One region of the Pseudomonas sp. DTU_2021_1001937_2_SI_NGA_ILE_001 genome, then DNA from elsewhere that is predicted to be linked to it. Evidence: predicted binding sites of a transcription regulator. Region 1 holds the regulator's gene; each other region holds the start of a gene.
The links. The regulator sigma-54, encoded in region 1, starts transcription at its own class of promoters, with help from an activator protein. The targets are predictions, from matches to a motif close to ANTGGCATNNANNTTGCTNT.
Positions count from the first base shown of each region.

Region 2: RRX38_RS08310 (flagellar basal body rod protein FlgF) is a predicted target of sigma-54. The motif match lies at 6,021-6,040, and genes of this name have one in related genera.
Region 3: RRX38_RS05770 (CmpA/NrtA family ABC transporter substrate-binding protein) is a predicted target of sigma-54. The motif match lies at 3,567-3,586, and genes of this name have one in related genera.

Region 1 is NZ_CP135971.1:2,658,384-2,667,732, forward strand. Features, by position in the region: gene mlaE (lipid asymmetry maintenance ABC transporter permease subunit MlaE) at 1-792, opposite strand, end outside; gene RRX38_RS11385 (ATP-binding cassette domain-containing protein) at 792-1,601, opposite strand; gene RRX38_RS11390 (KpsF/GutQ family sugar-phosphate isomerase) at 1,888-2,862, shown strand; gene kdsC (3-deoxy-manno-octulosonate-8-phosphatase KdsC) at 2,862-3,401, shown strand; gene lptC (LPS export ABC transporter periplasmic protein LptC) at 3,428-4,000, shown strand; gene lptA (lipopolysaccharide transport periplasmic protein LptA) at 3,987-4,532, shown strand; gene lptB (LPS export ABC transporter ATP-binding protein) at 4,533-5,258, shown strand; gene RRX38_RS11415 (RNA polymerase factor sigma-54) at 5,414-6,907, shown strand; gene hpf (ribosome hibernation-promoting factor, HPF/YfiA family) at 7,018-7,326, shown strand; gene ptsN (PTS IIA-like nitrogen regulatory protein PtsN) at 7,339-7,803, shown strand; gene rapZ (RNase adapter RapZ) at 7,806-8,669, shown strand; gene RRX38_RS11435 (HPr family phosphocarrier protein) at 8,685-8,957, shown strand; gene RRX38_RS11440 (superoxide dismutase) at 9,173-9,349, opposite strand, start outside.
Region 2 is NZ_CP135971.1:1,986,645-1,995,993, forward strand. Features, by position in the region: gene flgK (flagellar hook-associated protein FlgK) at 1-1,200, opposite strand, end outside; partial or broken gene flgJ (flagellar assembly peptidoglycan hydrolase FlgJ) at 1,212-1,979, opposite strand; partial or broken gene RRX38_RS25020 (rod-binding protein) at 2,220-2,474, opposite strand; gene RRX38_RS08295 (flagellar basal body P-ring protein FlgI) at 2,485-3,594, opposite strand; gene flgH (flagellar basal body L-ring protein FlgH) at 3,608-4,321, opposite strand; gene flgG (flagellar basal-body rod protein FlgG) at 4,393-5,181, opposite strand; gene RRX38_RS08310 (flagellar basal body rod protein FlgF) at 5,228-5,968, opposite strand; gene RRX38_RS08315 (hypothetical protein) at 6,278-6,442, shown strand; gene flgE (flagellar hook protein FlgE) at 6,756-8,120, opposite strand; gene RRX38_RS08325 (flagellar hook assembly protein FlgD) at 8,149-8,841, opposite strand; gene flgC (flagellar basal body rod protein FlgC) at 8,855-9,298, opposite strand; gene flgB (flagellar basal body rod protein FlgB) at 9,302-9,349, opposite strand, start outside.
Region 3 is NZ_CP135971.1:1,427,771-1,437,119, forward strand. Features, by position in the region: gene rlmKL (bifunctional 23S rRNA (guanine(2069)-N(7))-methyltransferase RlmK/23S rRNA (guanine(2445)-N(2))-methyltransferase RlmL) at 1-1,553, opposite strand, end outside; gene rmf (ribosome modulation factor) at 2,115-2,330, shown strand; gene RRX38_RS05765 (quinone-dependent dihydroorotate dehydrogenase) at 2,451-3,476, opposite strand; gene RRX38_RS05770 (CmpA/NrtA family ABC transporter substrate-binding protein) at 3,706-4,917, shown strand; gene RRX38_RS05775 (ANTAR domain-containing response regulator) at 4,931-5,506, shown strand; gene RRX38_RS05780 (cysteine hydrolase family protein) at 5,672-6,280, opposite strand; gene RRX38_RS05785 (GlxA family transcriptional regulator) at 6,401-7,375, shown strand; gene RRX38_RS05790 (nitrate/nitrite transporter) at 7,736-8,947, shown strand; gene RRX38_RS05795 (bifunctional protein-serine/threonine kinase/phosphatase) at 8,957-9,349, shown strand, end outside.

The sequences.
Region 1 (9,349 bases):
GTCTCCAAACATCAAGGCGGTCAGAATAAAGTCCAGGCCCAGCACTGCCAGCGAGGCGTATACCACGGTCCGGGTCGTGGCCCGACTGATCCCCTCGGAGGTGGGATCGCAGTCATAACCCTGGAAAACGGCGATCCAGGTCACTACCAAGGCAAATACGACGCTTTTGATGAGGCCATTGAGCACATCGTCGGTAAAGGAAACGCTGCTCTGCATGTTGGACCAGAACGATCCTTCATAGACGCCGAGCCAGTCGATGGCCACCCACGAGCCTCCCCAGATCCCCACCACGCTGAAAATCAGGGTCAGCACCGGCAGCGAGATGAAGCCGGCCCAAAGGCGCGGCGCAATGATGTACTTGAGCGGGTCGACACCGATCATTTCCAGGCTCGACAGCTGCTCGGTGGATTTCATGTTGCCGATTTCGGCGGTCAGTGCCGAACCGGCACGCCCGGCGAACAGCAGCGCAGCGACCACCGGGGCCAGCTCGCGCAGCAGGGTCAGGGCGACCATCTGCCCCACCGCCTGCTCCGAACCGTACTTGGTGAGGATGCTGAAGCCCTGCAAGGCCAGCACCATGCCGATGAACATGCCCGAAACGACGATGATGATCAGCGACATCACCCCTACCGAATACAGCTGCCGAACCAGCAGTTGGAAACCGCTGCCGACGCTGCTGCGCCCGAGCAGGGCATTGGCCAGGAAGATGCCGGAACGACCGAGCACGGTCACCACATCGATGGCCGAGCGCCCGAGCAGGCGGATACGCTCCATGATTGATTTCTTGCGCATCAGCGCTTCCCCAACAGGTCTTCGCGAAAATCCGAGGCCGGATAGTGAAAAGGTACGGGACCATCCGGCTCACCGGTCATGAACTGGCGAATGCGCGGGTTATCCGAGGCCATCAGCTCTTGCGGCGTACCCTGCCCCAGCACCTGGCCATCGCCGACCACATAGAGGTAATCGGCGATGCTCGCGGTTTCGGTCAGATCGTGGGAGACCACGATGCTGGTGATTCCCAGGGCATCGTTGAGTAGACGGATAAGACGCACCAGAACGCCCATGGCAATGGGGTCCTGGCCGACGAACGGCTCGTCGTACATCAGGATCTCGGGGTCCATGGCGATGGCACGGGCCAGGGCGACCCGGCGCTTCATGCCGCCGGACAGCTCGTCGGGCATCAGTTCGACCGCACCGCGCAGACCAACGGCCTGCAGCTTGAGCAGCACGATGTCGCGGATCATGTCCTCCGGCAGTTCGGTGTGCACCCGCAGGGGGAAGGCCACGTTCTCGAACACGTCCAGGTCGGTGAACAACGCGCCACTCTGGAACAGCACGCCCATGCGCTTGCGCGCATCGAACAGGTCGCCACGCGACAATTGCGGCAGGTTCTGGCCATTGACCCAGACCTCACCGGTATCCGGGCGCAGCTGGGCGCCCATCAGGCGCAGCAGCGTGGTCTTACCACAGCCCGATGGGCCCATGATCCCGGTGACCTTGCCCTTGGGAATACGGATATCGACATCGTTGAAAATGCTGCGGGCACCGCGCTTGAAGGTAACGCCCTTCAATTCGACCGCGTAAGCGTCATCGGCACTCATCTAAACTCCTTGCGATACGACCCAGTCATGGCGCCACCTCCGCCAGAGCGAAGGCAAGAGCGGCCTGAACGGGCCGGACAAGCCGCGCACTATATCATCGCCACGGCACACCACCCAAGCACGGAACCGGCGCACCGCCTCCGCTTTCATATCCATTTGCTACAGCGCCGCCCGGCCTCGTCACGCACCGGGAACACATCGGCGAACGGCTGCGACGATCAGGGCGTGAGCCGGATCGACATTACGGCTATAATCCCCGCCTTTTCCCAGTCTGACCGACCCTGACATGAGCCAATCCAGCGACCTGATCCAATCCGCACAGCGCACCATCCGCCTAGAGATAGAAGCCATCGAGAGCCTGCTGGGACACATCGATGGCGATTTCGTGCGTGCCTGCGAGCTGATCCTGGCCAGCAAAGGCCGGGTCGTGGTGGTCGGCATGGGCAAGTCGGGACACATCGGCAACAAGATCGCCGCCACCCTGGCCAGCACCGGAACCCCGGCGTTCTTCGTCCACCCTGCCGAAGCCAGCCATGGCGACATGGGGATGATCACGCGTGACGATATCATTCTGGCCCTGTCCAATTCTGGAACCACCAGCGAGATCGTCACCCTGCTGCCGCTGATCAAGCGCCTGGGCATCCGCATGATCAGCCTGACCGGCAATCCGGAGTCGACCCTGGCCAAGGCCGCCGACGTCAACCTCAATGCGCGCGTCGAACAGGAAGCCTGCCCGCTGAACCTGGCACCGACCTCCTCGACCACCGCCGCCCTGGTGATGGGCGACGCACTGGCTGTCGCACTGCTCGAAGCGCGTGGCTTCACCGCCGAGGATTTCGCTTTCTCGCACCCCGGCGGTGCGCTGGGGCGGCGCCTGCTGCTCAAGGTCGAACACGTCATGCACAGCGGTGACACCCTGCCCAGCGTCCCGCGCGGCACCTCGCTGCGCGACGCCCTGCTGGAAATGACCCGCAAGGGCCTGGGCATGACCGCCATCGTCGAACCCGACGGCCGCCTGGCCGGAATATTTACCGACGGCGACCTGCGCCGCACCCTGGACCGCGCCCTGGACATCCGCCAGGCCAGCATCGACCAGGTGATGACCGTGCACGGCAAGACGGTGCGCGCCGAGATGCTCGCCGCCGAGGCGCTGAAGATCATGGAAGATCACAAGATCAACGCACTGATCGTCGTCGACCAGGAAGATCGCCCGGTGGGCGCCTTCAACCTGCAGGACCTGGTCAGAGCCGGGGTGATGTAATGGAGAATCACGCAGTGAACGAACAATTGCAGCAACGCGGCCAACGCATCCGCCTGGCAGTCTTCGACGTCGATGGAGTACTGACCGACGGCCGTCTGTACTTCTTGGAAGACGGCAGCGAATTCAAGACCTTCAACACCCTCGACGGCCAGGGCATCAAGATGCTCATCGCTTCGGGTGTCACAACGGCTATCATTAGCGGACGCAAGACACCGGTGGTCGAGCGCCGAGCGAAGAATCTCGGCATCGCGCACCTGTACCAGGGCCGCGAAGACAAACTGGTGGTACTCGACCAGCTGCTTGGCGAACTGAACCTGACCTACGAAGAAGTCGCCTACCTGGGTGACGATCTGCCAGACTTGCCGGTGATCCGCCGCGTCGGTTTGGGGATGGCCGTGGCCAATGCCGCGCCCTTCGTTCGCCAGCACGCCCATGGCGTGACCCAGGCTCGCGGTGGCGAAGGTGCCGCACGCGAGTTCTGCGAACTGATTCTCGCTGCCCAGGGCAAGCTGGATGCCGCCCTGGCCGCTTATCTGTAGAAACCGTCTTTTTATAGAAGCCGCATATGCTCAGCAAAAAGATCCGCACTTACCTGGTTCTCGGCGCTCTCGCCCTGCTGCTGGCTGCAGCCGGCTACTGGAACGTCAGCCCGGAAAGTTTCATGGACCAGCCGGCACAAGTGGCCGACGACACGGCCATCGACTATTACGTCATCAATGCGCGCAGCGTGCAGTACCTGCCCGACGGCAAGGTCCAGTACGAGATGACCGCCGACAAGGTCGAGCACCTGAAGGCCACCGAGGTGTCCCTGGTGACCACCCCGGACCTGCAGATGTACCGTGGCACGCTCTACCCCTGGCATGTGCAGAGTACCCGTGCCGAGGTCTCGCCCTCCGGGGACCAGGTGGAGCTGATCGACAACGTTCGCGTGGCGCGCACCGATGAAAAGCAACGCGCGACCATCATCACCAGCAGTCGGATGACTGTATTCCCACAGAAGCAATATGCGCAGACCGAGCAAGCCGTTAAAATCGACGCCGCCGGCGGTGTCAGCACGGCGGTCGGGATGAAAGCCTATTTGAAAGACGGCAGGATGGACCTGTTGTCCAAAGTAAGAGGACAGTATGACGCTCGTTAAAACCCTCCCTTTATTGCTCGGCCTGGGCGCAGCACTGGGAAGCGCGAGCGCCTGGTCCCTGCCGACCGACCGTGATCAGCCGATCCACATCCAGTCCGACGACGCGCAGCTGGACGACAAAAAAGGCATCGCCACCTATAAAGGCAACGTAATCATCACCCAGGGCTCGATGAAGATCACCGGCAACACCGTGACCATCACCCGCAATGCCCAGGGCGAAGTCGACGTGTTCACTTCGGTGGGCAACCTGGCCTATTACGAGCAGAAGCCCGCGGTGGACAAGCCCATCGTCCAGGCCTATGCCGTCACCATCCAGTACTACGCGGCGCAGGATCGCATCGTGCTGATCGACAAGGCCAAGGTCATCAACGACGGCAACACCTCCGAAGGCGAGAAGATCGTCTACGACACCGTGCGCCAGGTCGTCAGTGCCGGCCGCGCCACAGGCAACCAGGTCACCGCGCCACGTCCGCGCATCGACATGGTCATCCAGCCGAAAAAGAAAACCGAACAGCAGCAGAAGGCGCAGTAAATGGCGACGCTTAAAGCCCAGCACCTGGCCAAGAGCTACAAGAGCCGCCAGGTCGTACGCGATGTCAGCCTGTCCATCGACAGCGGTCAGATCGTCGGCCTGCTGGGCCCCAATGGCGCCGGCAAGACGACCTGCTTCTACATGATTGTCGGCCTGGTCCAGGCCGACCAGGGCCGCGTACTGATCGACGACCTGGACGTCAGTCACCAGCCCATGCACGGCCGCGCCCGTGCCGGCATCGGCTATCTGCCACAGGAAGCCTCGATCTTCCGCAAGCTGAGCGTGGCCGACAACATCATGGCGATCCTCGAGACCCGCAAGGAACTCGATGCCGCCGCCCGCCGCAAGGAACTGGAAAGCCTCCTGCAGGAATTCCACATCACCCACATCCGCGACAGCCTCGGCATGAGCCTGTCCGGTGGTGAACGCCGCCGCGTGGAGATCGCCCGCGCCCTGGCCACCTCGCCGAAGTTCATCCTGCTCGACGAACCCTTCGCCGGTGTAGACCCGATTTCGGTCGGCGACATCAAGCAGATCATCCATCACCTCAAGGCCAAGGGCATCGGTGTCCTGATCACCGACCACAACGTGCGTGAGACCCTGGACATCTGCGAAACCGCCTACATCGTCAACGACGGCCAGCTGATCGCCGAAGGCGATGCCGAGACCATCCTGGCCAACCAGCTGGTGAAAGAGGTTTACCTGGGCCACGAATTCCGCCTCTGACAGCGCTCAGGCTGTTGACAACAGATTATTTGTCATGACGCTCTAGGCAAGCACTCGGGCTTCAGGCATATAATTTGCTTATAAGGCGGCGCCCAGGCGCCCTGTAGTGGATGGCGCTCTCCGGCGCCGGCGAATGAAGGTGTTGAGCAACTGCCATGAAACCATCGCTAGTCTTGAGAATGGGCCAGCAGCTGACGATGACGCCGCAGCTGCAACAGGCCATCCGCTTGCTTCAGCTCTCGACCCTGGATCTGCAACAAGAGATCCAGGAAGCGCTGGAATCCAACCCGATGCTGGAACGCCAGGAAGAAGGCGACGACTTCGACAATTCCGACCCCATGGCGGACAACGTCGAGAACAAGGTGACCAGCGAGCCACAGGAACCGACCTTCCAGGAAACCGCCACCACGGTGGACAACCTCGAGGAAGGCGACTGGAACGAGCGCATCCCCAATGAGCTGCCGGTCGACACCGCCTGGGAAGACATCTACCAGACCAGTGCCAGCAGCCTGCCCAGCAGCGACGACGATGACTGGGACTTCACCACCCGCACCTCGGTCGGCGAGAGCCTGCAAAGCCATCTGCTCTGGCAGCTCAACGTCGCACCGATGTCCGACACCGATCGCCTGATCGCCGTCACCCTCATCGACTGCATCAACGACCAGGGCTACCTGGAAGAATCCCTCGACGAACTGCTGGAAGCCTTCGACCCGGAGCTGGATATCGAGCTCGATGAGATCGAGGCCGTGCTGCATCGCATCCAGCAGTTCGAACCGGCCGGGGTGGGGGCGCGCACCCTCGGCGAATGCCTGTTGCTGCAACTGCGCCAGCTGCCCGCCAAGACCCCTTGGCTGAGCGAAGCCCAGCGCCTGGTCAGCGACTTCATCGACCTGCTCGGCGGTCGCGACTATTCGCAGCTGATGCGGCGCATGAAGCTCAAGGAAGACGAACTGCGCCAGGTCATCGAACTGGTGCAGAGCCTCAACCCCCGCCCTGGTTCGCAGATCGAGTCCAGCGAGCCGGAGTACGTGGTGCCTGACGTGATCGTGCGCAAGGACAGCGACCGCTGGCTGGTGGAGCTGAACCAGGAGGCGGTGCCACGCCTGCGCGTCAACCCGCAGTACGCCGGTTTCGTACGCCGCGCCGACACCAGCGCCGACAACACCTTCATGCGCAACCAGTTGCAGGAAGCGCGCTGGTTCATCAAGAGCCTGCAGAGCCGCAACGAAACGCTGATGAAGGTCGCCACGCAGATCGTCGAGCACCAGCGCGGCTTCCTGGAGTACGGCGACGAAGCCATGAAACCGCTGGTCCTGCACGACATCGCCGAAGCGGTAGGCATGCACGAATCGACCATTTCCCGGGTCACCACGCAGAAGTTCATGCATACGCCACGCGGCATATACGAGTTGAAATACTTCTTCTCCAGCCACGTCAGCACCTCCGAAGGCGGCGAATGCTCGTCCACGGCGATCCGCGCCATCATCAAGAAACTGGTGGCCGCGGAAAATCAGAAAAAGCCATTGAGTGACAGCAAGATCGCTGGTTTACTGGAGGCACAAGGCATTCAAGTCGCCCGTCGCACCGTCGCCAAGTACCGCGAATCGCTGGGCATTGCACCCTCCAGCGAGCGCAAGCGGCTGATGTGACCGATGGGGTTCAGGCGGCGATCCCGAGCTCGATCGCAGCCGAACCCGGCCAAAGCGTTCCAGTGGCAGGCACGGCCTGCCTCTTATGCACAGGCAAAGGAGAGAGCAGTATGCAAGTCAACATCAGTGGACACCAACTGGAAGTGACCAAGCCCCTGCGCGAATATGTGGAGCTCAAACTCAAGAAACTCGAAGGACATTACGACAAGATCACCAATGTCCAGGTCACCATGACGGTCGAGAAGCTGAAACAGAAAATCGAAGCCACGATGCATATCCCTGGTGGTGAAGTGGTGGCCAACGCCGAACATGACGACATGTATGCGGCCATCGACCTGCTCACCGACAAGCTCGACAGACAATTGCTCAAGCACAAGGAAAAGCAGCAAAGCATCCTCAAGGGTGCGACCGCTCGCTAACACACCCGACCCATGATCCGACTTGAAGATATCCTGACCCCCGGCCGTTCCCTGGTGAACGTGCCGGGCGGCAGCAAGAAGCGCGTACTCGAACAGATTGCCAACCTGATCGGCCGTGAAGTACCGCAACTCGAAGCCAATACCGTATTCGAAAGCCTCGTGGCCCGTGAAAAGCTCGGCTCCACGGGCTTTGGCAATGGCATTGCCATTCCCCACTGCCGCCTCGCCAACTGCTCATCGCCGGTCAGTGCGGTGCTGCACCTGGAAACCCCGGTCGACTTCGACGCCATCGACGGCGCGCCCGTCGACCTGCTGTTCGTGCTGCTGGTCCCCGAGGCTGCCACCAACGAGCACCTCGAACTGCTGCGCCAGATCGCCAGCATGCTCGACCGCGACGAGGTCCGCCGGCAGCTGCGCGCCGCGCCAAGCAGCGATGCGCTGTACCAGGCAGTGCTGAAAGAACTCAAGGGCCATTGACCATGAGCCCGCGCATGATCGTCGTCAGTGGTCGTTCCGGTTCCGGCAAGAGCACTGCGCTCGACATGCTGGAAGACAACGGTTTCTACTGCGTCGACAATCTGCCAGCGGGCCTGCTGCCCGAGCTGGCGGAACGCGCACTGCTCAACACCGAACAGACCGAGCCGCTGCTGGCGGTCTCGATCGACGCGCGCAACATGCCCAGCCATCTGAGCCGCTTTCCGCAGATCCTGGAAGAACTCCGCGCCCGACATATCCAGTGCGACGTGCTCTACCTGGACGCCGATGATGCCACCCTGCTCAAGCGTTTTTCGGAAACCCGTCGCCGCCATCCGTTGAGCAGCTCGCAGCGCTCCCTGGCCGAAGCCATCCACGACGAGAGCCTGCTGCTCGGCCCGATCGTCGACCTGGCCGACCTGAAGATCAACACCACGCACCTGAACCTTTACCAGCTGCGCGACACCATCAAGTTGCGCCTGCTGAACAAGCCGGAACCCGGCACCGCGTTTCTCATCGAATCCTTCGGCTTCAAGCGCGGCATGCCGGTGGATGCCGATCTGGTGTTCGACGTGCGATGTCTGCCCAACCCTTACTGGAAGCCGGAGCTGCGCGAGCATTCCGGTCTGGACCCGGTGGTGGCCGAGTACCTGGCAGCGCAGCCAGACGTAGAAGAGATGTTCCAGGACATCTTCGCCTATCTGAACAAATGGCTGCCGCGCTTCGCGGCCAGCAACCGTTCCTATGTCACCATTGCCATTGGCTGCACCGGCGGGCACCACCGCTCGGTCTACCTGACCGAACGCCTGGGCCAGATCCTGCAACAAACACTCAAGAACGTTCAGGTCCGTCACCGCGACCTCAGCTGAAGGACTTTCACTGCGATGCCCGTTCGTCAAATCACCATCATCAACAAACTGGGCCTGCACGCCCGGGCCGCTGCCAAGTTCGTCGGCGTGGCCGGCAAGTTCCCCTGCCAGATCAAGGTCGGCCGCTCGCCGGAGAGCCTGGTGGACGGCAAGAGCATCATGGCCGTCATGATGCTGGCCGCTGGCAAGGGCACCGACATCCACCTGTTCGCCGAAGGCGAACAGGACGAGCAGGCTCTCGATGGCCTGGTCGAGCTGATCAACAACAAGTTCGATGAAGGCGAGTGACCACGCCAGCGAGCACAAAAAAGGGGATGCCACACGGTATCCCCTTTTTCGTGATCGCCTGGGCGTCTAGGCACCCAGCCATGTGACCGCGTGGGCCACCAGCAGGACAACTCCGCCAAACAACAACAGGCTGCCCAGAACCCGGCGCAAGCGCTTGAGACGCACGCCCGCAGTACTTGAACCTCTACCCTGCGCGGCTTTTTCCACCACGAGCATCAGCCCAGCGCTGCCTGGTAGCGGCGCGCCACTTCATCCCAATTGATGACGTTGTAGAAGGCACCGATGTATTCGGCGCGGCGGTTCTGGTACTTCAGGTAGTAGGCGTGCTCCCAGACATCCAGGCCCAGGATCGGCGTGTTGCCGTGCATCAGCGGGCTGTCCTGGTTCGCGCT
Region 2 (9,349 bases), 670 kb from region 1:
CGTTGCCGCTGCGGGTGGCGAGGTGGTCTCGAGGGTGCCGCTGCCGACACTTTCGCCATTCGGCAGGCGGCGCACGGTGTAGGCCGAGGCACTGGTGAAAGTGACTTCGTAATCGTTGCCGGTCAGCTTGCTGCTGTCGGTGATGGCAACGTTCAGGTTACCGGTACCGGTGTTGCCTACCTTGCCAACGCTGCGCTGCGACATGGCGTCGGCGGAGTTGATATCGCTGAACAGCGCCGTACCGAACTTGCCCTTGAGGTCGATACCTTGGGCCAGCTGGGTATTGACCTGGTCGGCCAGCACCATGCTGACACGGCCCAGTTCGTTGAAGGCCGGTGTCAGAACGTCGGAGCGATAGCGCAGCAGACCACCGATGGTGCCGCCGGTCACGACCGAAGTGACATCGGTCGGCGTGCCGCCGTAATAGACCTGCAGGTTGTACTGAGTTGGATCGGTCGAGCTGGGTGCGGCATCCATCCGGTACGACGTGCCCGCGACCACCAGCGATTGGCCGGTGCCGGTGTAAACGTCGAACCCGGTATTGTTTTCCACGACCTTGACACCAATCAGCTCGTTGAGCTTGCGCACTGCTTCGTTGCGCGAGTCCATGAGGCTGTTGGCCGACGTGTTGCCCGCCGACGCCTGGGTAATCTGCTTGTTGAGGCTGGCAATGGTGCTGGTCAGCGTATTGACGTTATCGGCCACGCTTTTGAGCTGGGTGTTGATATTGTCGTTCTGCGAGCTGAGCTGGGCCGCGATGGAATTGAAACGCGAGCTCAGCGCGGAGGCCTGGGTCAGCAGCGCCGAACGCTCAGCCGACGTGGTGGCACTGGCCGAAACCGACTGCATCTTGGTAAAGAAACTGGCCAGCTGCGCAGCGATCCCCGTGGTGCTGTCCGACAGCATGGTGTCGATCTTGTTGGCCTGAGTGGAGAACGCCGTGGCCTCGGCACTCAGTGCCGTGCTGTTCTGCAACTGGGTTTCCAGGTAGCCGTTGTAGATGCGTCGCACGTCGGACACGGTGGTGCCGCTGCCGATGTAACCGATGCCCACACCGATGCTGATCGGCGTCGAGGCAGTGGTCTGAACCTGCTGGCGCGAATAGCCGGCGGTGTCCACGTTGGCGGTGTTGTTGCCAATGGTGGCGATCGCAGCACTACTGGCATTCAGCCCTGAGAGTCCAATATTGATCAGCGACATGATTCAAGCCTTCATAAAGTCGTGGAAGAGTCCGATACGGCGGCGTAGTTCTGGTAACTCTTCATCTGCTTAGCGATCTGGGAAATCTTGCTGGCGTAATCCGGGTCGGTGGCGTAGCCAGCTTTCTGCAATTCTTTTACAAACTGTTCCGGGTTATCGGCCGAATTGACCACTTCTTTATAGCGGCTGTTGTTCTGCAACAGGCTCACCAGGTCGTGGAAGCTGTCGGCGTAGGAGTCGTAGGCACGGAAGTCGGCGGTCTCCTTGACCATCTTGCCCTCGCGGAACTCACTGGTGACGGCACGCGCTTCGGCGCCCTTCCAACTGCCCATGGCCTTGATGCCGAACAGGTTGTGGCTGCTGCTGCCGTCGTTCTGACGCATGATCGACTTGCCCCAACCGGTTTCGAGGGCCGCCTGGGCAACCAGCATGATCGGATCGACGCCAATACGTGCGGCGGCGTCCTTGGCCAACGGCAGCATGGTCGCGACGAACTGGTCGGCATTGCCAAATGCACGTTTGGCGGGGGCCAGCGGCGGCTGAGCGATGCTGCGGCTGACCTCCTCGGGGCTCGCGAAGTCCGGATTACGCGTCCAGTCACCGTTGGCTCGGGCAATCAGCTCGCGCCCGGACACGCCACTCGGAGCTCCAGGCACGTCGATACGTTTGTGGCCCTGCCCTTCGGCTGCCGTGGTCGCCGACGGCACGATGCCAGCCAGCAGGCGGTCAGTGAGCTTGCTCGGCAGCGACAGGCGCCGGGAATTGAGCATGGCCATGTCATTGCGCGCCTGACCCGAGGCTTCGCCGGCAGCCACGGCCTGGGAGGCGGAACGCGAACGGTTGGCCCACAGAGGTTGCTGGTAGATACCCGTGGCCAGCGCCGGTTGAGCCGTCTTGTCCGCTGGCTGCGCGGCAGCGTCGGTGGCCGGCGTGTGCTTGACGCCCTTATCCTTGGACAACTGACGCATCAGCACGTCCTGCAGGCCGATACCGTTGCCGCGGGTCGAAAGGGTCACCGCCAGTTGCTGGTCATACATATCCTGATACTGGCGGGTGGCCGCCGTATTCATCGGGTTGTCCTTGGCCAGCACTTCGTTGGCCGAACGCATGGCCTTGAGCATCTGACTGACGAACAGCGACTCGAACTCGCGGGCCACCTTGCGCAGGTTTTCCGGGTTGTCCTTGTCGCCACCCTTCAGCGAGGCCAGGCGATTGACGTCGGTGTAGGCACCCGAATCGACAGTGGACGAGACCGGGCTCTTGGGCATATCCATCCAGGCGTCCTCAGATCACGATCAGGTCGGCCTGCAACGCGCCGGCCTGCTTCAGGGCTTCGAGAATGGCCATCAGGTCGCCGGGCGCGGCGCCCACCTGGTTCACCGCGCGGACGATCTCATCCAGGGTGGTACCGGGGCCGAACTTGAACATCGGCTTCATTTCCTGTTGCGCATTGACCTTGGAGCGCGGCACCACGACTGTCTGACCACCGGAGAGCGCGCCAGGCTGGCTGACGATCGGGTCCTCGGTGATGGTCACGGTCAGGCTGCCGTGGGTGACGGCAGCCGGCGATACCTTGACGTTCTGGCCGATGACGATGGTGCCGGTACGCGAGTTGATCACCACCTTGGCCGAAGCCTGGCCCGGATCGATCTCGATGTTTTCCAGGATCGACAGATAATCGACGCGCTGAGCCGGATCCAGCGGTGCAGTGACGCGTACCGAGCCACCATCCAGCGCCTGGGCTACGCCCGGGCCGAGCATGTCGTTGATCTTGTCGACGATGCGCTTGGCGGTGGTGAAGTCGGAGCGGTTGAGGTTCAGGGTCAGCGAGTTGCCCTGGTTGAAGCCGCTGGGTACCGCACGCTCCACCGTGGCACCGCCGGGAATACGACCGGCAGACGGAACGTTGACGGTGATCCGCGAACCATCCGCGCCGCCGGCGTCGAAACCGCCGACCACCAGGTTGCCCTGCGCCACGGCGTAGACGTTGCCGTCGATACCTTTGAGCGGGGTCATGAGCAGGCTGCCACCACGCAGGCTCTTGGAGTTACCAATGGACGAAACGGTGATGTCCACGACCTGGCCGGGCTTGGCGAACGGCGGCAGGTCGGCGTACACGGCCACCGCCGCGACGTTCTTGAGCTGCACGGTGCCGGAGCCTGCGGGCACCTTGATGCCAAACTGCGCCAGCATGTTGTTGAAGGTCTGCAGCGTGAACGGCGTCTGGGTGGTCTGGTCGCCGGTGCCATTGAGGCCCACGACCAGGCCGTAGCCGATCAGCTGGTTGGTCCGCACGCCGGAGATGCTGGCGATGTCTTTCAGACGCTCGGCCTGGACCGCGAAGGGCGCGGCGCACAACAGGACGGCGGCGATCAGTTTCTTCAAGGCGATCATGGCTATCCCGCGATCAGAAAGGGAACAACGGACTGAGGAAGAAGCGGTCGAACCAGCCTGGCTGGCTGGAGTCGGCGAAGGCTCCGGTACCCGAGTAGGTAATCCGCGCATCGGCCACACGGGTCGACGACACGGTGTTGTCCGTGGCGATATCGTCGGCACGGATCAGCCCGGCGATACGCACCAGCTCATTGCCGGTATTGAGTGTCATCCATTTCTCGCCACGTACCGACAGGATGCCGTTGGGCAGCACGTCGGCCACGGTCACGGTCACCGAACCGGTCAGGCTGTTGCTCTGCGCCGCCTTGCCATCACCCTTGGTGGTGCGGGCACCGGTGTAGCCGGCGTTGAGACTCAGGTCATTGCTGCCGATCGGGTTGTTGGTGGTCAGCCCCGAGCCGAACAGCGAAGTCAGGCCGATGCTGTTGGTGCTGTTCTTGCTGAGATCGGAACTGGCCGCCTTGCTGGCGGCCATGCGCTCGGACAGGGTGATGGTGATGATGTCACCGACCCGGAACGCCTTGCGGTCGCCGTAGAGGTTCTGCTCGAAACCGGCCTGGTAGATGGCGCCATTGTTGGCGGCCGCCGACATCGGCGTGCGCGGCAACACCGGAGCGTAGTAAGGGTCATCGGGCTTGGCGGTCGGCGCCACGCAGCCGCTCATCAGCAAAGCAGCGCACAGTGGAGCGACCAGCACGGGAAAACGCAGGACAGAAAAGCGCTTCATGACTCTTGAAACCTCGCGGTGTAGCAGGCGCCGTGTCGGCGCCTTGACGGATTGAGCAGGTGCATCAGTTCTTACAGGTTTTGTACCAGGTTCTGCATCATCTGATCGGCGGTCGAGATCACCTTGGAGTTCATCTCGTAAGCGCGCTGGGTGGTGATCATGTTCACCAGTTCCTCGACCGTGCTGACGTTGGAGTTTTCCAGGGTGTTCTGCAGCACCGGCCCCAAGCCATTGAGGCCTGGCTGGCCGACGTTCGGCGCACCGCTGGAGGCGGTCTCGACGAACAGGTTGCCGCCCATGGCCTGCAGGCCGGCCGGGTTGATGAAGTCGGCGGTCTGGATGTTGCCGATCACCTGCGGCGTTGCGGTGGCACCGGCCAGGGTCACCGATACGGTACCGTCCTGGGCCACGGTGAAGGTCTGCGCGTTCTGCGGCACGACGATGGCCGGCTCCAGGGCGAAGCCGTTGGAGGTGACGATCTGACCGTTGGAATTGAGGTGAAAGGTGCCATCACGGGTGTAGGCCAGGGTGCCGTCAGGCTGCATGATCTGGAAGAAGCCGCGACCGTTGACCGCCATGTCCAGCGGGTTTTCGGTGGTCTGCAGGCTGCCGGCGACGAAGCTCTTCTGGGTGCCGACGATGCGCACACCGGTACCGACCTGCAGGCCCGAAGGCAGCTCGCTGTCCTGGGTGGACTGTGCGCCAGGCTGACGCTTGATCTGGTACAGCAGGTCCTGGAATTCGGCACGATCACGCTTGAAGCCGGTGGTCGAGACGTTGGCCAGGTTGTTGGAAATGGTCGTCAGGTTGGTGTCTTGGGCAGACAGGCCAGTCTTGGCGACGTAGAGAGCTGGAAGCATGGAGTTTCTCCTCGGGCGCCGAATTACCGGCGCGAGCTGTCAATGGTTAGCCAATCTGCAAGACGCGAGCCATGGCCTGGTCGTCTTCTTCGGCGGTCTTCATCATTTTCACGTGCAGTTCGAACTGTCGGGACAGCGCCAGGATCGAGGTCATTTCTTCGACCGCATTGACGTTGCTGGCCTGCAGCACACCCGACTCGACGCGCACGTTGGCATCCACCTCGGCGGCCTGGCCGTTCTTGGTATGGATCAGGCCATCCGGACCTTTCTCCAGATTGTTCAGTCCCGGATTGACCAGCTTGATACGGTCGATCTGCGCCATCACCTGCGGGCTTTCGCCGAGGGAGCGGACACTGATGGTGCCGTCGGAACCGATCTCGATCTGTTGTTGCGGCGGCACGGCGATCGGACCGCCGTTGCCCATGACCGGCAAGCCGTTGGCAGCGCGCAGCATGCCCAAGGCATCGATGTTCATGCCGGCACTGCGGGTATAGGCTTCGCCGCCATCGGGAGTCTGAACGGCGATCCAGCCATCACCCTTCACCGCAATATCCAGGTCGCGACCGGTCTCGATCAGCGGCCCGCCGGAAAGATCGGTGCCTGGCCGCTCGCTCATGGCATAGGCACGCGACGGCATGACCTCACCGAACACCGGCATGGAACGCGCCTGTTCGAAGTCACGTTGAAAACCGGTGGTGGATACGTTCGCCAGGTTGTTGGCACGTACCTTCTGCGCCAGGGCGTTTTCCGAGGCCCCGCTCATCGCGACGTAAAGCAACTTGTCCACAGTCTGTCTCCTCCGACAGGCACTTGCCGCCTGTAGCTGTACTGAAACAGGCAAAGCAATTTTTGAACCAACTTTCCAAGCCCGCTGAAAATACGCCAACCCCCAGCATTCACGGGCGCTTGCGAGAAAGTGGCAATATGCCTCCACTCACGCAGCGGCGAAGTCCTGCCGCCCCGCGACAGGAATCAGCCTACGGGCCGCCAAAAAAACTGCGCGACTCGGCTTTGCCATTGCCAGAACGGTGTTTTATCGTGTTGGCATCGCAACCTTGAGGGCATCGACATGCGATTCCCCATACCCATCACCACCATGTTCAGCACTGCCCTGCTTTGCGCCGCCCTTGTCACCGAGGCTGCCCCTGCCCGCTATTACAAATGGCAAGGCGCCGACCGCGTGGTGTGCGCTCAGACCAGCCCAGGCTGGGGCTGGAAACGCCTGAACGGCTCCTATGTGAAGTCCGACTGCTCGATCTGAGCCTCCTTGAAACCAATACTGATCGATTGGATCGTTGGAGCGAGCTTGCTCGCGATGGCTGCGTCACGTTTACAACAGATGCATGGGTTTTGCCGGCCTCTTCGCGAGCAAGCTCGCTCCAACAAAAGTCAGATCAGCCCCTAACTGACCAGCATTGGCTTTAGCCGCGAAAGCCCCAGGAAATTCAGCGCACCTGCTGTGAACATGCGGTCGCTTCGCGGCTAAAGCCGCTCCTACCCGGTGAACCGAGCAGTATTGGTCCTTAAACAAAAAACCCCTGCAACAAGGCAGGGGTTTTTCGGTAGAGCCGCTATCAGGTCATCTGGATAGTGGTCTGCATGATGGTGCTCTGGGTGGAAATGGTCTTGGCGTTGGCCTGGTAGTTGCTCTGCGCCTTGATCAGGTTCACCAGCTCGGCGGTCAGATCGACGTTGGAGTCTTCCAGCGCCTGGCCGGTGATGTAACCCAGGGTGCCGCTTTGCGGCGTACCGCTCACCGGCACGCCGGAGGAGAAGGTTTCACGCCAGTTGGTACCACCCGCCGAAGCCAGGCCTTGCACGTTGGCGAAGCTGGTCAGCGACACCTGGCCAATCACCTTGGATTGGCCGTTGGTGTAGGTGGCGAACATGTTGCCGGTGGCGTCGATGCTCAGGGCGCTGATCTGGCCGGTGGCATAGCCGTTCTGGCTCTGGGTGACCAGTCCGGAAACCGAGGCGGTCTGAGTGATGCCAGTCATGTCCAGGCGAATGGACGAAGCTGCGCCAGTGGAGTCTACCGGACCAGAGGCACCGTTGGCGGCCCAGACTACGGCAGGCGTAGTGGCAGTCTGAACGCCCGGCACCCAGTTCTTGATGGAAAAAGTCCCGTCGGTATTGAACTCGACGTTAGTACCACTGGTGGGCACCCCAGTACCACTGAGGATCAGCTTGCCCGCCGCATCGAAGGTCAGCGAGACCTTGTCGTCGGTCAGCGCAGAACCGGTAGGGTTGGCTGCCGGATCGGAGATAATCCGCCCATCGATCAAGCTGTACATGTCCCAGGTGTTGACACCGGTCTTGACGAAATAGCTTTCCAGCTTGTGCGCGTTACCCTGGGAGTCATACACCGGTGTATCGTACTTGAGGTTGTAGCTCTTGGTATCGGTCGGATCGAACGTAGCGATCGAAGGCACCGCCGTCGTGGTGTTCAGGTTCGCCACGTTGGTGATGGCCGTGGTCACGCTCGGCGCCAGGTTGGAAGAATCGACACGCAGATTCGACAGCGTACCAACCACTACACTGCCGTTCTCGTCGACGTTGTAGCCCTGCAGGTTCATACCCGAGCTGTTGACGACGAAACCATCCTTGTCAGTGTGAAAGGCACCAGCACGAGTGTAGAGCTTCTCGCCGTTATTGCTCAGCTGGAAGAAACCGTTGCCGTTGATGGCCAGGTCCAGGCTATTGCCGGTACCGGTAGTCAGGTTGCCCTGCTGGAACTGCTGAGCCACCGCACCCACGACCACGCCGCTACCGCTGTTGACGTTACCGGAGGTGCCGCGAATGGATTGCGCGTACTGGTCCTGGAATTCGGTACGGGACGCCTTGAACCCCGTCGTCGCGACGTTGGCAATGTTGTTGCCGGTCACGTCCAGACTCTTGTTCGCTGCGTAGAGCCCACTCAGGCCGATATTGAATGACATTTACCACTCCTCGCCGTTTGGTCGGCTCTTACAATCCGATGGTCTGTACTTTGGACAGCGCGATACTGCTACCGCCTGCCAGATTAAGGGTCATGTCCGAACCACTGGCGGCGGTCGTCACGCTATTGACGGTGGCCGGCAGGTAGGTGGTCAGGGCAGTGCCGGTCCCACTGATCGAGGCATTGGCCTTGAACGTGTAATTACCTGCCGCCAGGGCAGCACCGTCGCTTCCCGTGCCATCCCAGGTGAAGCTCTGGGTACCTGCCGATTGAGCACCCAGGTCGATGGTATCGACCAGGTTGTTGTCGGCGTCGTAGACACTGATGGTGGTCGATGCGCTGGAAGCAGGCAGCACCACCGAACCGGTAAGCCCCTTGGCCGGATCCAGATAGACAGTACCGGTATCCACAGTGACCGAGCGCCCCACCAGCGAAGAAGCCTGCAGTGCCTGCGAAGACTTGTAGCTGGTAGCGATGGCATCCACCGACGAAGTCAGGTTCTGCATGCTTTCCAGGCTGCTGAACTGCGCCAGCTGCGAGACGAACTCGGTGTTGTCCTGGGGATCCAGCGGGTTCTGGTTCTTCATCTGGGTCACGAGCAATTGCAGGAATGCATCCTTGCCCAGTGCGCTGGTCCCGGTCTTCTGCTCGCTCTTGGCGGAGGAAGTCGGGTTCTGCAGCGAGTTGACGAAGTTTTTCGAAACGTCGTTTTCAACGGCCATGTTCTACCGCTCCTTACTGACCGAGGGTCAAGACTTTCTGCATCATCGTCTTGGCGGTGTTCATGATTTCCACGTTGGTCTGGAACGACCGGCTGGCGGAGATCATGTCGGCCATTTCCTCGACGACATTGACATTGGGGTAGTAGACGTAGCCGTTCTGGTCGGCCGATGGATGATCGGGCTCGTAGCGCGCCTCGAGATTGGAAGGATCCTCAATGATGCCCGCCACCTGCACACCCTGCCCGGCCTGTCCCTGATCCTGGAACAGCGAGCCACCGGAGATCGACTGCTGACCCTGCAGCACGGTGGCGAACACCGGGTGACGGGCACGGTAGGTCTGATCCAGGCTCGAAGACACGGTCTCGGCGTTGGCGATGTTACTGGCCGTGGTGTTCAGACGCGTGGTCTGGGCACTCATGGCGCTACCGGCAATGTTGAATACATTGGACAGTGACATGGATTACTCTCCGCGAAGGGCCGAGACCAGCCCCTTGAACTTGCTGTTGAG
Region 3 (9,349 bases), 1.2 Mb from region 1:
ACTACCACATGGCTCTTGTCGATGCCCAGGGTCTGCGGAATCGCTGCCAGGGCGTCGAACAGGCGCGCCGAGGCTTTCTGCGGGTCGACCGAGCGCGGCGCCGCATACTCCTGCACATGCACCCAATCGCGGTACAGGTCGACCGCCAGTGCATACTCGGGCATGTCGGCGTCATACACGCGGTAGCATTCCACGCCTTCACGACGTGCCCACTTGCCCAACTGCTTGAGATTCTTCTGCAGGCGGTTGGCGAACATCTGCCCGCCTTCGCTGAGGCGTGCCTGCTCCACGGGCGCAGCGGCCGTCGCCGGCTGGCGAGGCTCGTGGTCTGCACCGGGCTCGGCCTGTCGATGGTCGCCCTGGCGCCGCTCGCCCGTGACGAACTGGTCGGGCTGTACCTTGAGCAATAGCAGCTTGCAGGGCAAGGCGCCGTTCCAGAACGCATATTGCTTGTGGCTGCGAATGCCCATGCGCTTGCCCAGGTCCGGAGCGCCAGTGAACACCGCCGCCTCCCAGCCGAAGCAGGCCTGGCGCAGCCGCTCGCCGAGGTTCTGGTAGAGGTACAACAGGCTGGCTTCGTCGCCCAGGCGCTCGCCGTACGGCGGGTTGCAGATCACCAGGCCCTTCTGGTTCTGGTCGGTGCGTGGCTCGAAGGTGCCGACCTCGCCCTGGTAGATCTTGATCCAGTCACTCAGCCCGGCGCGTTCGATGTTGTTGCGCCCCGGCTGGATCAGCCGCGGATCGGCCTCGTAGCCGCGAATCCACAGCGGCGGCCTGGCCAGGCCGGCCTCGGCGCGCGCCAGGGCTTCGTCGTGCAGCTTGCGCCACAACGCCGGCACATGCCCCAGCCAGGCCGAGAACCCCCAGCGCTCGCGCTTGAGGTTCGGGGCGATATCGGCGGCGATCATCCCCGCTTCGACCAGGAAGGTGCCGACCCCGCACATCGGGTCGGCCAGTGCGCCGCCTTCGGCGGCGATGCGCGGCCAGCCGGCACGGATCAGCACGGCGGCGGCGAGGTTCTCCTTGAGCGGCGCCGCACCTTGCTGCAGGCGGTAACCGCGCTGGTGCAGGCTGTGCCCGGAAAGATCCAGCGAGAGGATTGCCTGACCACGGTCAAGACGCAGGTGTACGCGCAGGTCCGGGTTGATCTTGTCCACCGAGGGGCGCAGACCGTCGGCAGTGCGCAGCTTGTCGACGATGGCGTCCTTGACCTTCAGGGCACCGAAGTGGCTGTTGTCGATCCCCGAACCATGGCCGCTGAACTCCACGGCAATGCTGCCATCAGGCTCCAGGTGGTCCTGCCAATCGACGTCCAGCACACCCTGGTAGAGGTCGTCGGCATTGCTCATCGGGAAGCGTTTGAGCACCAGCAGCACCCGGTTGGCGAGCCGCGACCACAGGCACAGCCGGTAGGCGGTCTCCATGTCGGCCTGGCCACGAATGGCGCTGGTGTGTTCCCGGGTGTCTTCCAGGCCCAGCCCGGTAGCCTCCTCGGCCAGCAGTCCTTCCAGGCCCTTGGGGCAGGTGAGATAAAGTTCGTAGCGATCCGACATGTAGATTCCAGGGCCTGGGCCGTCTGTGGCGGGCAACGCATCGCCCGACCTGATTCAAGACAGGTGCTGTTCAGTCAGCACCTGCATGGCACACACATTGTGCCGGTCCATCGCGTGAAAATGTTGCATCACGGCGACAGTCGTTTCATGGATTGTTGCACTTTACGGATAGCCTTGCGCCATAACGCTGCGAACGAGCGACAAGACACATCCTGTTGCGACCCTTCGTCGAATAACAACTAAAAGCATTCAGCCATCACCGACCTCCGCCGTTTCGGCGCCGGAGAAACGCAACTCCTTGGGGGCGCAGGATTATTGACTGATTCAGTGATGAAACACAGTGTTTCTTATGGCTGGTCAGTTCTAAATGTGACGTGCTTATGACAAATCGATCATTCACAGCCATTCGCGCTTTGGTTAGAAATCGTCTCAGGTCGTCACCGCAACGGTGGCGGCACCTCGCCCGTGACGCCGGCAGCGGGCAGACAAGGCAGAAGATTTCTGCCTGACCTCGACATGAGGTCCATGGACATTACAGTCAACAAACGAGGGCAACACCCTATGAGAAGACTCAAGCGTGATCCGTTGGAAAGAGCATTTTTGCGCGGCTATCAGTACGGTGTTAATGGCAAGTCCCGCGAGCTTTGCCCATTTACCCTGCCGTCGGTACGTCAAGCCTGGATCAATGGCTGGCGGGAGGGCCGCGGCGACCACTGGGATGGCATGACCGGCACTGCGGGCATCCACAGACTCAACGAACTTCACGCGGTCGGCTGAGGTAGCTTCCGACCAGTCCATCACATTTTTGTTTGACTTCATTACTACTTGATCACCGCCCAACCAGGCGGCAGGCCACAGGCCCAGGGGCTCCTTTTCAGGAGCCCCTTTTTGCTGGCGTCAGGAGCGCGGCAGCGCGGCGATCGCGTCCACCGACTCGCGGATCAGCGCCGGACCTTTGTAGATGAATCCCGAATAGACCTGCACCAGGCTCGCGCCCGCCTGGATCTTCTCGGCAGCATGCCGCCCCTCGGTGATACCACCTGCAGCGATGATCGGCAGGCGCCCGGCCAGTTCACCCGCCAGAACCTTCACCGTGTGGGTGCTCTTCTCACGCACCGGCGCACCGGACAGGCCGCCCGCCTCGTTGGCATGCGCCAGGCCTTCGACACCTTCGCGGCTGAGGGTGGTATTGGTGGCGATGACCGCGTCCATGCCGGTTTCCAGCAGCGCGCTGGCCACCAGCACGGTTTCTTCGTCGGTCATGTCCGGCGCGATCTTGATCGCCAGGGGTACCCGCTTGCCGTACTGCTGGGTCAGCGCCTCCTGGCGCAAGCGCAGGGCTTCAAGCAGCTGCTTGAGCGAGTCGCCGAACTGCAGGCTGCGCAGGCCCGGGGTATTCGGCGAGCTGACGTTCACGGTCACATAGCTGGCATGGTCGTAGACCTTGTCCAGGCAGATCAGGTAGTCATCTACCGCACGCTCGACCGGCGTATCGAAATTCTTGCCGATATTGATGCCCAGCACGCCACGGTACTTGGCCGCCTTGACCCGCTGCAGCAGGTGATCCACGCCCAGGTTGTTGAAGCCCATGCGGTTGATGATGCCTTCGGCCTCGGGCAGGCGGAACAGCCGGGGCTTGGGGTTGCCCGGCTGCGGGCGTGGCGTCACGGTACCGATCTCGACGAAACCGAAGCCAAGCTGCGCGAAGCCGTCGATGGCCGCACCGTTCTTGTCCAGGCCCGCTGCCAGCCCCACCGGGTTGGGGAAGCGCAGGCCCATCACGGTCACCGGCAGCTGCATCGGCGCGCGGCACAGCAAGCCGTTGAGGCCCAGACGGCCACCGGCGCCGATCAGGTCCAGCGACAGGTCATGGGACGTTTCCGGGGAGAGTTTGAAGAGTAGCTGGCGGGCCAGGTTGTACATGGGCGGGCAAGGCTCGTTAGGCGGCTGGAGTCAGCCGGCGATTATAGACGCCGCTACCCTCGCTAGGCGAGCCATGACTGCGTCTGGAGCACTGGCACAGGCCTTGCTAAATCTCTTCAATAGCTCCGGCAAAGGCGCCGGTGCGAGATCGACAATGGCGTCGTCAGGGTTCATTGCCTGCAATGAAGCCTGACGACGTTTTTTTTGAATGTGTGGACAGGCAAGGCTTATGACCCTTCGAGCAAGCAATGCCCTGGACTGGGTGGCGGGCAGCGATGCCCCGGAAATGAACAGCATCGACATCGGCTTCATGCCCCTGACCGACTGCGCGTCCCTGGTGGTGGCCGCCACTCAGGGATTCGCCCAGCCCTACGGCCTGACCTTGAACCTCCGGCGCCAAAGCTCCTGGGCCAACCTGCGCGACCGACTGATCAGCGGTCAGCTGCAGGCCGCCCACAGCCTGTACGGCCTGGTGTATGCCATGCAACTGGGCATCAGCGGCACCGCGAGTACCGAAATGGCGGTGCTCATGGGCCTGAACCAGAACGGCCAGTGCATCCACCTGTCCCATGCCTTGCAACGCGCGGGCGTGACCAACCCTGCAGCACTGGAGCGCTACGCGCACCACAACAGTGCAAAGCTGACCTTTGCGCAGACCTTTCCCACCGGCAACCATGCCATGTGGCTGTATTACTGGCTGGCCAGCCAGGGCATCCATCCACTCAAGGACGTCAACAGCGTCGTAGTACCGCCGCCGCTGATGGTCGCGCACCTGCAGGCCGGGCGTATCGACGGCTGCTGCGTGGGCGAGCCCTGGGGGGCCAGTGCGGTCAACCAGCAACTGGGCTTTACCCTGGCCACCAGTCAGTCGATATGGCCCGACCATCCCGGCAAGGTGCTGGGCTGCACCCGCGAGTTCGTCGAGCAGAACCCCAACACCGCTCGCGCCCTGACCATGGCGGTACTGGAAGCCAGCCGCTTCATCGAACAGAGCGTGGAAAACCGCCGCAGCACCGCACAATTGCTCAGCGGCATCGATTACCTCGACACACCGGTGTACTGCATCGAACCGCGCCTGCTGGGCCAATACGACGACGGCCTCGGCAACCACTGGCAGGATCCGCATGCGCTGCGCCTGTTCGGCGACGGCCAGGTGACCTTTCCCTGGCTGTCCGACGGTATGTGGTTCATGACCCAGTTCCGTCGCTGGGGCCTGTTGCGCGAGGACCCGGACTACCTGGCAGTGGCCAGCCGCGTGCATCAGCTTGACCTCTACGACCAAGCGGCCCGCGCCCTGGACATCGCGATACCCGACAGCACGCTGCGCAGCAGCCAGCTGATCGATGGCCGGGTCTGGGATGGCAGCGACCCGGTCGGCTACGCACGCAGCTTCACCCTGCATTCACGTAGCGATGGCGCACCTGCCATCGCCACCCGGTGAGGAGGTCGCAAGCATGCTGCGTATCCTGCTGATCGACGACACACCCAAGAAGGTTGGCCGCCTCAAGGCGGCACTGAGCCAGGCCGGTTTCGAGGTCATTGACGAGTCGGGCCTGAGCATCGACCTGCCCGCCCGCGTGGAAGCCTTGCGCCCCGACGTGATTCTCATCGACACCGAATCGCCGGGCCGCGACGTAATGGAACAGGTGGTACTGGTCAGCCGCGACCAGCCCAGGCCGATCGTGATGTTCACTGACGAGCACGATCCCGGCGTGATGCGCCAGGCCATCCGCTCCGGAGTCAGTGCCTACATCGTCGAAGGCATCCAGACCCAGCGTCTGCAGCCGATCCTCGATGTCGCCATGGCCCGCTTCGAGAGCGACCAGGCCCTGCGCGCACAACTGTTGGCCCGAGACCAGCAGCTGGCCGAGCGCAAGCGCATCGAACTGGCCAAAGGCTTGTTGATGAAGATGAAGCACTGCAATGAGGAAGAGGCCTATACCCTGATGCGCCGCCAGGCCATGAGCCGCCAGCAGAAGCTGATCCAGGTGGCCGAGCAGATCATCGCCATGAGCGAGATGCTCGGCTAGGCGCAAGACTGGTCAGTTAGGCGCTCTTTGGCTTTTGTTGGAGCTTGCTCGCGAACAGGTCAACAAACTACCTGCATCTGCCGGGCATGTGACGCGGCCATCGCGAGCAAGCTCCAACGGTCCAATCGACCCGTATGGCGACCAACGCCGCCCAGGCTGAAGGACCTAACGGCGCGTCGAGCTGTAGATGTTGTCGCGTGGTAGCGCCTCGCCCGCCTCCACCGCCGCGATCCAGGCATCGGTACTGGCCACCGCCGCGAAGGCTGCCTGCAAGGTCACGGTCACCACGCGATGGATTTCCTCGGCCGTAGCCTGACCGGCGCGATTGGCATAGGACGGCGAGCCGCTGGCATCGCTGAGCAGCTCCGCCCCCAGACCCAGGGTCACGGCATGCTTGATGGTCGCGTCGTCACAGTTCTGGGTCATGTAGCCGACCACCGTCAGGGTATCGATCTGCTGCTCTCGCACCCATTCGCCCAGCCCGGTGCCGACGAAGGCGCTGGCCTGCCCTTTCTCGACCAGCAGCGCATGTCGGCGCCCAGCCACCGCCGGGTGCAGCGCCGCACCCTCGCTACCCCGGGCGAACAACGGCGAGTCGGCCGCCGCGAGGTGCTGCACCAGCACCACCGGAATGCCATGGGCCTCGGCGGTGTCGATCGCCCGACCGATGTTGGCCAGCGACACCTGCGGGTCCGGGTACTCGATGGGCAGCCCACCGCTGAAATATTCGTTCTGCACGTCGATGACGATCAATGCGCGTCTTGGATTGGCCATGTCATGGATTCCCTGATTGCTGAAGACCGGTCCAGTTTCGGTGATCCTCGACAAGGCCACCATTGACCCGAATGCCATATTTCATCAGGATCGGGCCATTCTCACAGAATCGGAACACCCATGCCTTCATCCATCAAGGTCGCCGTGGTGGCCTTCGACCAGATCAGCCCTTTCCACCTCTCGGTGCCCTGTCTGGTACTGGGTGAGAACCGCGTGCACCAAGGCCCCTGGTTCGATGTGCGAGTGTGCGCCGCAGAGCCGGGCCCGCTGCGCTCCACCGCCGGCTTCAGCGTGGCCTGCGATCATGACCTGCAAGGCCTCGACTGGGCGGACATCGTCATCGTACCCAGCTGGCGAACCAGCGGGGATGCACCGCCGCAGGCCCTGCTCGATGGCCTGCGGCAAGCGCATGCCCGCGGCGCCAGGGTGGTCGGCCTGTGCCTGGGCGCCTACGTGCTGGCCGAGGCCGGACTGCTGACGGGTTGTTCGGCCACCACGCACTGGGCCTGGGCAGCGGATTTCGAACGCCGTTTCCCGGACGTGCAACTGGACCCCAATGTGCTCTACGTGCAATCCGCCAGCGTGATGACCTCGGCAGGCGTCGCCGCCGGAATCGATTGCTGCCTGCATATCGTGCGTGAGCACTATGGACACGACGCCGCCAACCAGGTGGCCCGGCGTCTGGTGGTCCCGCCCCATCGCGAAGGCAACCAGGCGCAGTTCATCGAACAGCCGGTGCCGCGCCGCCTGGCCGACCGACGCATGGCCGAGCTATTGGACTGGTTGCGCGCGCATTTGCACCAGTCGCACCCCATCGATACCGTTGCCGAGCGCCTGGCCTTGAGCCGCCGCACCTTCACCCGGCAGTTCAAGCGCCTCACCGGGCACAGCTTCGGCGACTGGCTGCGCCACGAGCGCATCGCCCTGGCCCGTCAGCGCCTGGAAAGCAGCGCCCACTCCATCGAACAGATCGCCGATGAATGCGGCTTCGGCAGCAGTGCGTCGCTGCGCCAGCATTTTCTCCAGACGCTGCAGATCTCGCCCTCGGCCTACCGCCGGCTGTTTCGCAACGGCGCGCCCGCCCCGGCGGCCTGAGCCTGACTGACCCGAAACCTTTCACAATGGCCCGCCGGTGCGCCCAAATGGCGCAAGCGCGACGCGCTACGCGGCTTCGTGCCCGGCGCAACGCCTGGCTGGGTCAGCGTCACGAACAACTGGCCCAGCTCTTGCAAATGCCTGCCCACAGGTAGCCAACGGCGGTTGCCCCACCGATCACGACAAAGACGTCGCCCTCTCTTCAGCCCCCAAGGCTGTTCGAGATGCGGCGTCTTTTGCGTTTCAGGCCCCGGCGACGGGGCCGGGTGAGCCGCCAATGCCGCGTGAGCTCATCTCCTGACGACTTCCACGCCGTGGCGATGCCCGGCGAACTCTTTCTGGCAGATGACGAGGTGTGCAATGGATACAAGCTTCTGGAAGGCCGGGCATAAACCGACCCTGTTTGCAGCCTTTCTGTATTTCGACCTGAGCTTCATGGTCTGGTACCTGCTCGGCCCGTTGGCGGTACAGATCGCCAGCGACCTGCAACTGACCACCCAGCAACGCGGGTTGATGGTGGCCACGCCGATTCTGGCCGGTGCCGTGCTGCGTTTCCTGATGGGCATGCTCGCCGATCAGCTGTCGCCGAAGACCGCCGGCGTCATCGGCCAGGTCATCGTCATCGTCGCGCTGTTCTGCGCCTGGCAGTTGGGCATCCATAGCTACGAGCACGCGCTGTTGCTCGGCCTGTTTCTCGGTATGGCCGGTGCATCCTTCGCCGTGGCCCTGCCGCTGGCCTCGCAGTGGTACCCACCACAGCATCAGGGCAAGGCCATGGGCATCGCCGGCGCCGGTAACTCGGGCACCGTACTGGCCGCGCTGATCGCCCCGGTGCTGGCTGCCAGCTTCGGCTGGGGCAACGTGTTCGGCCTGGCGCTGATCCCACTGGTGCTGACCCTCGTCGCCTTCTGCCTGCTGGCCCGCAATGCTCCGCAGCGTGCCAAGGCCAAGTCCATGGCCGACTACTTCAAGGCCCTGGGCGACCGTGACAGCTGGTGGTTCATGTTCTTCTACAGCGTGACCTTCGGCGGCTTCATCGGCCTGGCCAGTGCCCTGCCCGGCTACTTCAACGACCAGTACGGCCTGAGCCCGGTAACCGCCGGCTACTACACCGCCGCCTGCGTGTTCGGTGGCAGCCTGATGCGTCCACTGGGTGGCGCGCTGGCCGACCGCTTCGGTGGCATCCGCACCCTGGCGGCGATGTACATGGTTGCTGCCATCGGTATCGCTGCAGTGGGCTTCAACCTGCCCAGTTCGGTGGCCGCCCTGGCACTGTTCGTCACCGCCATGCTCGGCCTGGGGGCCGGCAACGGTGCGGTGTTCCAGTTGGTGCCACAGCGCTTTCGCAAGGAAATCGGCGTGATGACCGGGCTGATCGGCATGGCCGGCGGCATCGGCGGCTTCCTGCTCGCAGCCGGCCTGGGCAGCATCAAGCAGCACACCGGCGACTACCAGCTGGGCCTGTGGCTGTTCGCCGGCCTGGCGGTGCTGGCCTGGTTCGGCCTGCTCAACGTCAAGCGCCGCTGGCGCACCACCTGGGGCTCGGCGGCCGTCACCGCCGCGCGCGTGTAAGCCTGCGGTATGACCTTGCAACTGAGTTGTGCGCAGTTCAGCGCCAGCGGCCCACGCAGCGAGAACCAGGACGCCCTGCGCCTGGTCACGCCGGTGCCGGCGCTGGCGGCCAGCAAGGGCCATCTGTTTGCCCTGGCCGATGGCGTCAGCCAGTGCAGCGACGGTGCCCTGGCCGCGCAATCGACCCTCCAGGCCCTGGCTCTGGATTACTACGCCACCCCGGAAACCTGGGGCATCACCCAGGCGCTGGACAAGCTGTTACTGGCGCAGAATCGCTGGCTGCTGGCCAACGGCCTGATGACCACGTTGAGTGCGCTGGTGCTGCGCGGGCGGCGCTTCACCCTGGCGCACGTCGGCGACTGCCGGGTGTACCGCTGGCAGGCCGGACAGCTGCAGCGCCTC